DNA from 4 places in the Massilia sp. BAP21 genome. Region 3 is predicted to be linked to each of the others. Evidence: predicted binding sites of a transcription regulator. Region 3 holds the regulator's gene; each other region holds the start of a gene.
What was found. Region 3 encodes LexA, which represses DNA repair genes until DNA is damaged. Its sites were predicted from a motif close to ACTGTATNNNNATACAGT; they were not measured.
Positions count from the first base shown of each region.

Region 1: a site for LexA is predicted at 621-638, ahead of ACWYRN_RS11865 (DNA topoisomerase IV subunit B). Genes of this name have one in related genera too.
Region 2: a site for LexA is predicted at 781-798, ahead of dinB (DNA polymerase IV). Genes of this name have one in related genera too.
Region 4: a site for LexA is predicted at 1,330-1,347, ahead of ACWYRN_RS24680 (ATP-dependent helicase). Genes of this name have one in related genera too.

Region 1 covers NZ_CM173596.1:2,684,389-2,686,589, reverse strand. Annotated here, with positions in the region: gene ACWYRN_RS11870 (response regulator) at 1-540, opposite strand, end outside; gene ACWYRN_RS11865 (DNA topoisomerase IV subunit B) at 817-2,201, shown strand, end outside.
Region 2 covers NZ_CM173596.1:1,786,995-1,789,195, reverse strand. Annotated here, with positions in the region: gene ACWYRN_RS07820 (S8 family peptidase) at 1-380, shown strand, start outside; gene dinB (DNA polymerase IV) at 822-1,898, shown strand; gene ACWYRN_RS07810 (recombination-associated protein RdgC) at 1,986-2,201, shown strand, end outside.
Region 3 covers NZ_CM173596.1:538,961-541,161, reverse strand. Annotated here, with positions in the region: gene ACWYRN_RS02415 (tetratricopeptide repeat protein) at 1-395, shown strand, start outside; gene lexA (transcriptional repressor LexA) at 588-1,223, opposite strand; gene rpsF (30S ribosomal protein S6) at 1,455-1,847, shown strand; gene priB (primosomal replication protein N) at 1,892-2,185, shown strand.
Region 4 covers NZ_CM173596.1:5,670,137-5,672,337, forward strand. Annotated here, with positions in the region: gene ACWYRN_RS24680 (ATP-dependent helicase) at 1-1,300, opposite strand, end outside; gene ACWYRN_RS24685 (hypothetical protein) at 1,742-1,948, opposite strand; gene ACWYRN_RS24690 (hypothetical protein) at 2,164-2,201, shown strand, end outside.

The DNA of each region.
Region 1 (2,201 bases), 2.1 Mb from region 3:
GTCGGTCCAGGCCACGGCCAGGCGCTGCGCGCCGACCAGTTGGGCCAGATGGTCGCGGAAGGCGCCGCCGCCGTCGACGATCAAGACCTTGCCGTCGTGCGGCGGTTGGCGCAGGGCTTCGCCGTCGATGGCCAGGCCGTCGATGCCGCGCTGGCGCCGGCGCCGTTCCGGCAGGGGTGCTTCGCCGCAGGCGCACTGGCTTTCGAGGACGCGGCGGCGCTCGGCCACCAGCCGCGCCAGCATCGCATGCAGGGACGCCGCCTCGAGCGGACGCTCGACCCGCGTCCAGCCATTGCCGCGCTCGGCGCCGCCGACCTGCAGGGCCAGCGGCGTGCTGCGCATGCCGGCCAGGCGCAGCATGGCGCAGGCGTTGTCGCCGTCGGCCAGGTAGACATCGGGTTCCTGCAGGCTGTCCTCGTGCAGGCAGGCATAGTTCGGCCCGCAAGGCGGCGCTTCGGCCAGCAAGGAGGTGATGGCGGAGGCATCCGCCGGTGCAAAGCCGAGCAGGCGCACGGCGGTCGGGGTTTTCTTTGCTTGCATGATGATCATCCGGCACCGCAGACAATGCCTGTTGTGCGCTGCGGTGCGGTCGGCCTCTCCCCCGCCCCTTGCACTATAATACTGTATGCATGTACAGTATCGGTCTTGACCAGCGCTTTCCTTTCCACGATTTCTCGAAGCCCCTATATGCTGGCAGGCTTGCGTATCAATCTAGTCACGTTCCACAACGTTGACAAGGAGATTCGGCCGCACGGCTCCTATTTTTGCCTGCCGACAAGATAGAATGCGCAGGAATTTCAAAAAACACACATCAGCATGGCAACCAAGAAACCCGCACCCGATTACAGCGAATCATCCATCCGCGTCCTGAAGGGGCTCGAACCCGTGAAGCAGCGTCCGGGCATGTACACCCGGACCGAGAACCCGCTGCACATCATCCAGGAGGTGATCGACAACGCCTCGGACGAGGCGCTGGGCGGTTACTGCAACAACATCGGCGTTACCCTGAACGTCGATGGTTCCGTCACGGTCGAAGACGACGGCCGCGGCATCCCGGTCGGCATCCACCCGGAAGAAGGCGTCTCCACGGTCGAGATCGTCTTCACGCGCCTGCACGCCGGCGGCAAGTTCGACAAGGGCTCGGGCGGCGCCTATGCCTTCTCGGGCGGCCTGCACGGCGTTGGCGTCTCGGTCACGAATGCGCTTTCCACGCGCCTGGAAATCAACGTCTGGCGCAAGACCGATGATGGCAACGGCGTGCACCGCCTGGTCTTCGAAAACGGCGACGTGGTCGAGCCCCTCAGCTCCGCGCCGTTCGAGCGCGGCGGCAAGAAGAACGGCACCCGCGTCACCGCCTGGCCCGACCCGAAATACTTCGATTCGCCGAACATCCCGATGGCCGAACTGGTGCGCCTGCTGCGCTCTAAGGCGGTGTTGCTGCCGGGCGTCACCGTCACCCTCACCAACGCCAAGACCGGCGACGTCCAGACCTGGCGCTACGACGAAGGCCTGCGCGGCTACCTGACCGAAGCGCTGGCGCAGGGTTCCAGCGGCCAGACCCTGATCCCGCTGTTCGAAGGCGCGCAATATGCTCCGGCTGGCGACGAAAGCTTTGCCGAAGGCGAAGGCGCGGCCTGGGTCGTGGCCTGGAACGAGGAAGGCAGCGTGGTGCGCGAGTCCTACGTCAACCTGATCCCGACGCCAAGCGGCGGCTCGCACGAGTCCGGCCTGCGCGACGGCCTGTTCGGCGCCGTGAAGGGTTTCGTGGAACTGCACGGCCTGCTGCCGAAAGGCGTGAAACTGCTGCCGGAAGACGTGTTCGCGCGCGTCTCGTTCGTGCTCTCGGCCAAGGTGCTGGACCCGCAATTCCAGGGCCAGACCAAGGAACGCCTGAACTCGCGCGATGCGGTGAAACTGGTCTCCACCTTCACCAAGCCGCCGCTCGAACTCTGGCTGAACCAACACGTCGAATACGGCAAGAAACTGGCCGACCTGGTCATCAAGCAGGCGCAATCGCGCATGCGTTCGCTGCAAAAGGTCGAGAAGAAGAAGTCCTCGGGCGTGGCCGTGTTGCCGGGTAAGCTGACCGATTGCGAATCGACCGACCTGACCCGCAACGAACTGTTCCTGGTCGAGGGCGATTCGGCCGGCGGTTCCGCAAAAATGGGCCGCGACAAGGAATACCAGGCGATTTTGCCGCT
Region 2 (2,201 bases), 1.2 Mb from region 3:
CGCCGACCGGCCCGACGATCGCCGAAAGCGAATCGAACAACACGATCGCCACCGCCGACGTCGTCAGCACCGCCAACACGACCGTGACCGGCAACATGGGTTCCAGCACCGACAGCGACTACTTCGTGGTCCAGCTGCCGGCCGGTAAAACCCTCACCGCGACCATGACGCCGGGTTCGTCGACCGCCGACTACGACGTGTACATCTACAACAGCTCCGGCACCCAGCTGGCGCTGAGCGAAAACGGCGCCGGCGCGACCGACACCGCTTCGGTGGCCAACACCACCAGCGCCACCGCCGCACGGTATGTGCGCGTCAAGTACTACAGCGGCGGTACGGGTGCGACCAACGGCAAGTACACGCTGAAGTTGGGTTGGTAAGTTTCCGTAAAACAGTCGAGTACCAAGGGTGAAAGACGCGCGGCTTGCCGCGCGTCTTTTTTATTGGGATGTACCACGTACGTTTCGGTGACATGCGGCCGCAACCGTACGGTGGGGGCCTCTCGACCGAAGTGCCCACGCGGAACGATGCGTCATCGGCGGCTGGCGTGATAGTGGTAGCGGTGGCATGTTGATGAGTATCCAAAAGAGAGGTGTTAGCGGCTGCTCTCTTGGAGACGTCAACGATCTTCATGGTTTGGGGCGAGCACTGCAGCCAACACGGTGCCACATTCCGCGTGGGCACGGGGTGCCCACCGTACGGTCGATGTCTGTGGCCCCCGCATCGAATCCCATCCACGAAACACCTTCGGACCTTGCACCAATCCCGAATTGACGAGATACTGTATGGAATGACAGTAGTCGGCCTCCGCCGCCGCCCGAGTGAACGCCCCCGCACGTAAAATCATCCATTGCGACTGCGACTGCTTCTACGCGTCGGTCGAGATGCGCGACGATCCGTCCTTGCGCGGCCGGCCGCTGGCCGTCGGTGGGCGCCAGGATCAACGCGGCGTGGTGGCGACCTGCAATTACGAGGCGCGGCGCTACGGCATCCACTCGGCCATGGCCACGGCCCAGGCCGTCAAGCTGTGCCCGGACTTGCTGATCATTCCGCCTGCGATGGAAAAGTACCGCATCGCCTCCAGGCAGATCATGGACATCTACCGCGACTACACGGACCTCGTCGAACCGCTGTCGCTGGACGAAGCCTACCTGGACGTGACCAACTCGCCGCACTGCAAGAACAGCGCGACCCTGATCGCCCAGGAAATCCGGCGCCGTATTTTCGAGACCGTTGGCATCACCGCCTCGGCCGGGGTGGCGCCGAACAAGTTTGTGGCGAAGATCGCCAGTGACTGGAACAAGCCCGACGGCCTGTTCCTGGTGCGCCCGGACGAGGTGGATGCCTTTGTCGCCGCGCTGCCGGTGAAGAAATTGCACGGCGTTGGCAAGGTCACCGCTGCCAAGATGAACAACTTGGGCCTGCAGACCTGCGCCGATTTGCGCACCTGGAGCCTGCAAAAGCTGCAGGAGCACTTCGGCAGCTTCGGTGCGCGCCTGCACGATTTGTGCCGCGGCATCGATTACCGCGAAGTGAGCCCCGAGCGCGAGCGCAAGTCGATCAGCACCGAGGAAACCTACACGCCCGATATCCCGGATTTGGCGGGCTGCCTGGCGTTGTTGCCCGACCTGCACGAACACCTGCTGGGCCGCATCAAGCGCAACGCTGCCGAAAAATTCATCAACAAGCTGTTCGTGAAGATCAAGTTTTCGGACTTCCAGCAGACCACGGTGGAGTGTGTCGGTTACACGCCACACCTGCCGACCTTTGCCCGGCTGATGGAAATCGGCTGGGCCCGCGCCAGCCGCCCGGTGCGCCTGCTGGGCGTGGGTGTACGCCTTGGCGAAACAGAAAATGTCGAGCAGCTCAGCCTGTTTGACGAACACGCAACACATTGAAAAACCCTCTGTTGCCAGCCGAAAATAGGCCAGCTTCAGCGTGTAGAATGTCGTTCCCCTGAAATACTGAGACAACAGAAAGCAACTATGTGGTTCAAGAATCTTCAGATTTACCGCCTGCCCACCAACTGGGATTTCGCGCCTGAAAAAATGGAAGAGGCGCTGCAGTCGCAGGCCTTTACGCCGGCCAGCAGCAATGAATTGCTGCGCCAGGGCTGGGATGCACCGCGCCCGAACGGCAAGCTGGTCCACGTGGTCAACAAGCAGATGCTGATGATGCTGGGCACGGAAAAGAAACTGCTG
Region 3 (2,201 bases):
GCGAAGACCTGAAGTCCGGCAAGTTCCACTGCCCGGCGCCGCGCGTGCCACCGATCTCGAAGCAGAGCGACGAGATCGACCGGGTCGCGAATGCGATCAACAAATGGCAGGATTGCTACAACGGCTTCGTGCAGAACCTGAATGCGGTGTCGCCCCTGTCGAACCGGATTCCGGCCGATGTGGCCAAGCTGATGAACGCGACCGAGATGGAAAAGGCCAAGGCCCACCTGGCGCAGGTGCAGGAGAACGTGTCGGAAGAAGCCAAGGTCGGCGCCAAGATGACGCTGGCGGACGTGGCGGTGTGGCGTTCGGCGACCGAGGCCTATATCGCCGAGCACAATGCGATCGTGAACAAGGCGCCGAAGGAAGATTCGATCTCGAGCAAGCGCAAGTAACGCTTTTGTAGGGTGGGCTCTTGAGCCCACGCGGTACGACACCTGCATGTCGAACAAAATCCCGTCAGGATTGCCGTACGGTGCGACGCAAGGTGTTTCGACTGATTAAGCGTTCTACCGCGTGGGCTCGAGAGCCCACCCTACGAAAAGCAAAAAGGCCGCGTCAGCGGCCTTTTCTACGTCAGCACAAAATCAGTGCCAGCTGCGCATCAAGCCCACCGCCAGGCCTTCCAGCGCGAACTCGTCGCCCGGCGCAACCTGGATCACCTTGAAGTCCGGATTTTCCGGCAGCAGCTCGATCAGTTCGCCCGTCTTGCGGTAGCGCTTCACCGTCACATCCTCGCCCAGGCGCGCAACGACGATCTGGCCGTTCTTGGCGCTGTCGACCTTTTTCACGGCCAGGAAGTCGCCATCCATGATGCCGGCGTCGCGCATCGACCAGCCGCGCACCTTCAGCAAGAAGTCGGGACGGGCCGCGAACATGGCCGGGTCGACGTTGTAGGTCGCTTCCACGTGTTCCTGCGCCAGGATAGGGGAACCCGCCGCCACGCGGCCGACGAGCGGCAGCGACATCAGCAGGGCAGGCGGGATGACCGGCAGCGCCGGTTCGCTGGAGGCGCCGATCAGGCGGATGCCGCGCGAGGTGCCCGACACGATCTCGATCGCGCCTTTACGCGCCAGGGCTTGCAGGTGCTCCTCGGCCGCGTTGGCCGACTTGAAGCCCAATTCCTTCGCGATCTCGGCGCGGGTCGGCGGGAAGCCGGTGTTGTCGATCGCTTCCTTGATCAGGTTGAGGATCTGTTCTTGCCTTGCAGTGAGCTTGAGCATGGGTATACCACTGGTTATCGATTCAGACTGTATTTTTGTACAGTGCTTCGCATAATGCAAGGGTAAATGCAAATAAATCCCACTTTTCGCTTGCCGGGTTGTCGCAAGAGCGGTACAAACCCCCGCGATTGCCATGCCGCCGGCTTCGCGTTATAATTGCCGGCTTTCCCTTCCCACACTCGTCTTGACGCCGAGGTGGGCATTTGTTTAAACGTCCTCAAGGAGTGTTGCATGCGTCATTATGAAATCGTTTTTATCGTCCACCCGGACCAAAGCGAGCAAGTCCCGGCGATGATCGAGCGTTACAAGGCCAGCGTCACCGCGCGCGGCGGTAACATCCATCGCGTGGAAGACTGGGGCCGTCGCCAGATGGCTTACCAGATCCAGAAGCTGCCGAAGGCACACTACATCTGCATGAACATCGAATGCGACAACGAGACCCTGGTCGAGCTGGAAACCGCATTCAAGTTCAATGATGCCGTGCTGCGTCACCTGACCGTGAAGATGAAGAAAGCTGAAACCGCTCCATCGCCAATGATGAAGTCGGTCCAGCGCGAAGACGCAGCCAAGAGCCACCGCGCAGAAGCCCCAGCGGCTGCTGCTGCCCCAGCTGCTGCTGCCTAAATTCTTTCCCCAGGATTCGTGAACGGGCGTGAGCCCGAAGTGAAGTGAACCAGCTACAAGTCGTCGCCACCATCGCTGAACGCGACGTACTGCGCTATACCCCGGCCGGCGTGCCGATCGTTTCGGCAATCCTGCTGCACAGTTCGCAGCAGGTCGAGGCAGGGGTGGCAAGGCTGGTGGAGTTCGAAATAGCCGCGTTCGCCGCGGGAGAAATTTCGGGCCGCTTCGCTAGCGCCGAGTTGGGCGCCGCCCACCGGTTCACGGGATTCCTGGCCAAGAAGAACCGCAACAGCAAAGCCCTGGTGTTTCACATCATTGATTTCAGTGCCGCCGCTTAAATAATTCAGCGGCCCA
Region 4 (2,201 bases), 680 kb from region 3:
GGCGTCCGTTCGGATTCTGGGCAAAGCGCAGCACGGCCAGCACGTCCTTGATGTGCGCCGCTTCCAGGAACTTCAGGCCGCCGAATTTCACGAAGGGGATATTCCGGCGCATGAGTTCGAGTTCCAGCGCCGCACTGTGGCTGGCGGCGCGGAACAGCACGGCTTGCTGGGTAAGCTTGATGCCGGCTTCGCGGTGCTCGAGAATGCGATTGCAGACCCAGCGCGCCTGCTCGGCTTCGTCAGGAATCAGGATCAATTGCGGCAAGGCAGTCGCGGCCTTGTCGGTCCACAGGGTCTTGGCGTGGCGCTCGAGCGCGGCGGCGATCACGGCGTTCGAGGCGTCCAGGATCGGCTGCGTGGAGCGGTAGTTGCGCTCGAGCGTGATCATGGCGGCGGGCTGCGAAAACTGCGTCGGGAAGTCGAGGATGTTGCGCACGGTGGCGCCGCGGAAGGAATAGATCGACTGGGCATCGTCGCCGACCACCATCACGCCCTGCCCGTCGGGCTTCATGCCGGTGATGATGCTTGATTGCAGGCGGTTCGTGTCCTGGTATTCGTCGACCAGGATGTGGTCGAACAGGGCGCCGAGCTCCGGCCCCAGTTCCGGGTCGGACGCCATTTCCGCCCAGAACAGCAGCAGATCGTCGTAGTCGAGCACGTTCTGCTCCTGCTTGGCGTCGACGTAGGCGCCGAACAGGCGCTTCAGGTCGCCTTCCCATTCCGCGCACCAGGGAAACATGCCCTGCAGGACCAGGTCGAGCGGCTCGCGCGAATTCACCACCCGCGAATAGATCGCCAGGCAGGTGCCCTTCAGCGGAAAGCGCTTCTGGGTGCCGGTCAGTCCGATCTCGTGGCGCACCATGCCCATCAGGTCTTCGGAATCGCCGCGGTCGTGGATGGTGAAGGATTCGTCCAGGCCGATGCGCCTGGCGAACTCGCGCAGCAGGCGCGCGCCGATGCCGTGGAAGGTGCCGGCCCAGGGCAGCGTGACGGTCCCGTTGCTGCCGCCGATGATTCGCTGCAGCACATTGCCGGCGCGCTGGCTCATCTCGTTGGCGGCGCGCCGCGAAAAGGTCAGCAGCAGGATGCGCTGCGGGTCGGCGCCGCTCAGGATCAGGCGCGCGACGCGGTGCGCCAGCGTGTTCGTCTTGCCGGACCCGGCGCCGGCCACCACCAGCAAGGGGCGCGGGGCTGCCACGCCGATGTCGTGCTCGACCGCAGCGCGCTGGTCGGGATTCAGGCTGGCAAAGGGGTCGTCGATGGTGGCATCGAGGGACGGATCGGTGGCGGCGGCAGTCATGGAAGCGATGGCGATGATGAACCAGCGCAACTGTATATCTGTCCAGTAAGCGTGCGCAAGTGCATTTTCGCTACGCAGCCGACGAAGTTGTCGTAAAAAGGCTGCGTTCGCATTAGAGCCACTTCAAACGGCTTGCGAAGAGTGTGTGCTAAGTCTTCGGAAACAAACGGGTTTTCTGGATATCCACAAACTTTGTGAATAACTTTGTGGAAAACGCGGGGCTTGACATCGCGAAAGCGTGTCGGAATGCGGCTTTCAACAAAATGCCCAAACCGGAGGCAAAGCCGAAGCCACGTAAAATCAATGACTTGCACGCATTTGCGCACTCTGGGAAGAAAACCCGTCGGAATTACGAAAAAGAAATTTTTGTGTATAACCGGGCTTACCCGAAATCCACAAAATTGCTTTGTTTGCAATCTAAATCCGAACTGTAGAGCAACTTTACTGGCGAGAACGGCGCCGGGCGGGTTCGAGCAGCACGCGTTCGATGACCGTGCGGGCGATATCGCGCGAGCGCAGGTATTCGACGGCAGACATGGTGTTGGCGCTGCACTGCACGGCGATGCCGTCGTCCACGATCGCGCGCTGGTGCATATCGGTACGTTCTTCTGCGACCATGCTGCGCAGGATGGCTGGAGCCTGCTTCATCGTTCCCCCGGGCTGTCGTGGCTGATCATCGGACATTGCTTGGTATCTTTGCTTGCGTAACGAGTATTGTTCACTCATGGCCAAAGTCAATGTCATTCTCGTATTCGACTGCATAAAGTTGTGTAGGCATGCCAAACGGCAGCGTAGCGCCGCTGTCCGTACAAGGCGCCTAGAATGGCTGCGTTGATCCCCATTCCACTACCAGCGAGGCAGCGATGAACACGACACCGCAACCGGACCTGAACCCCGGCGA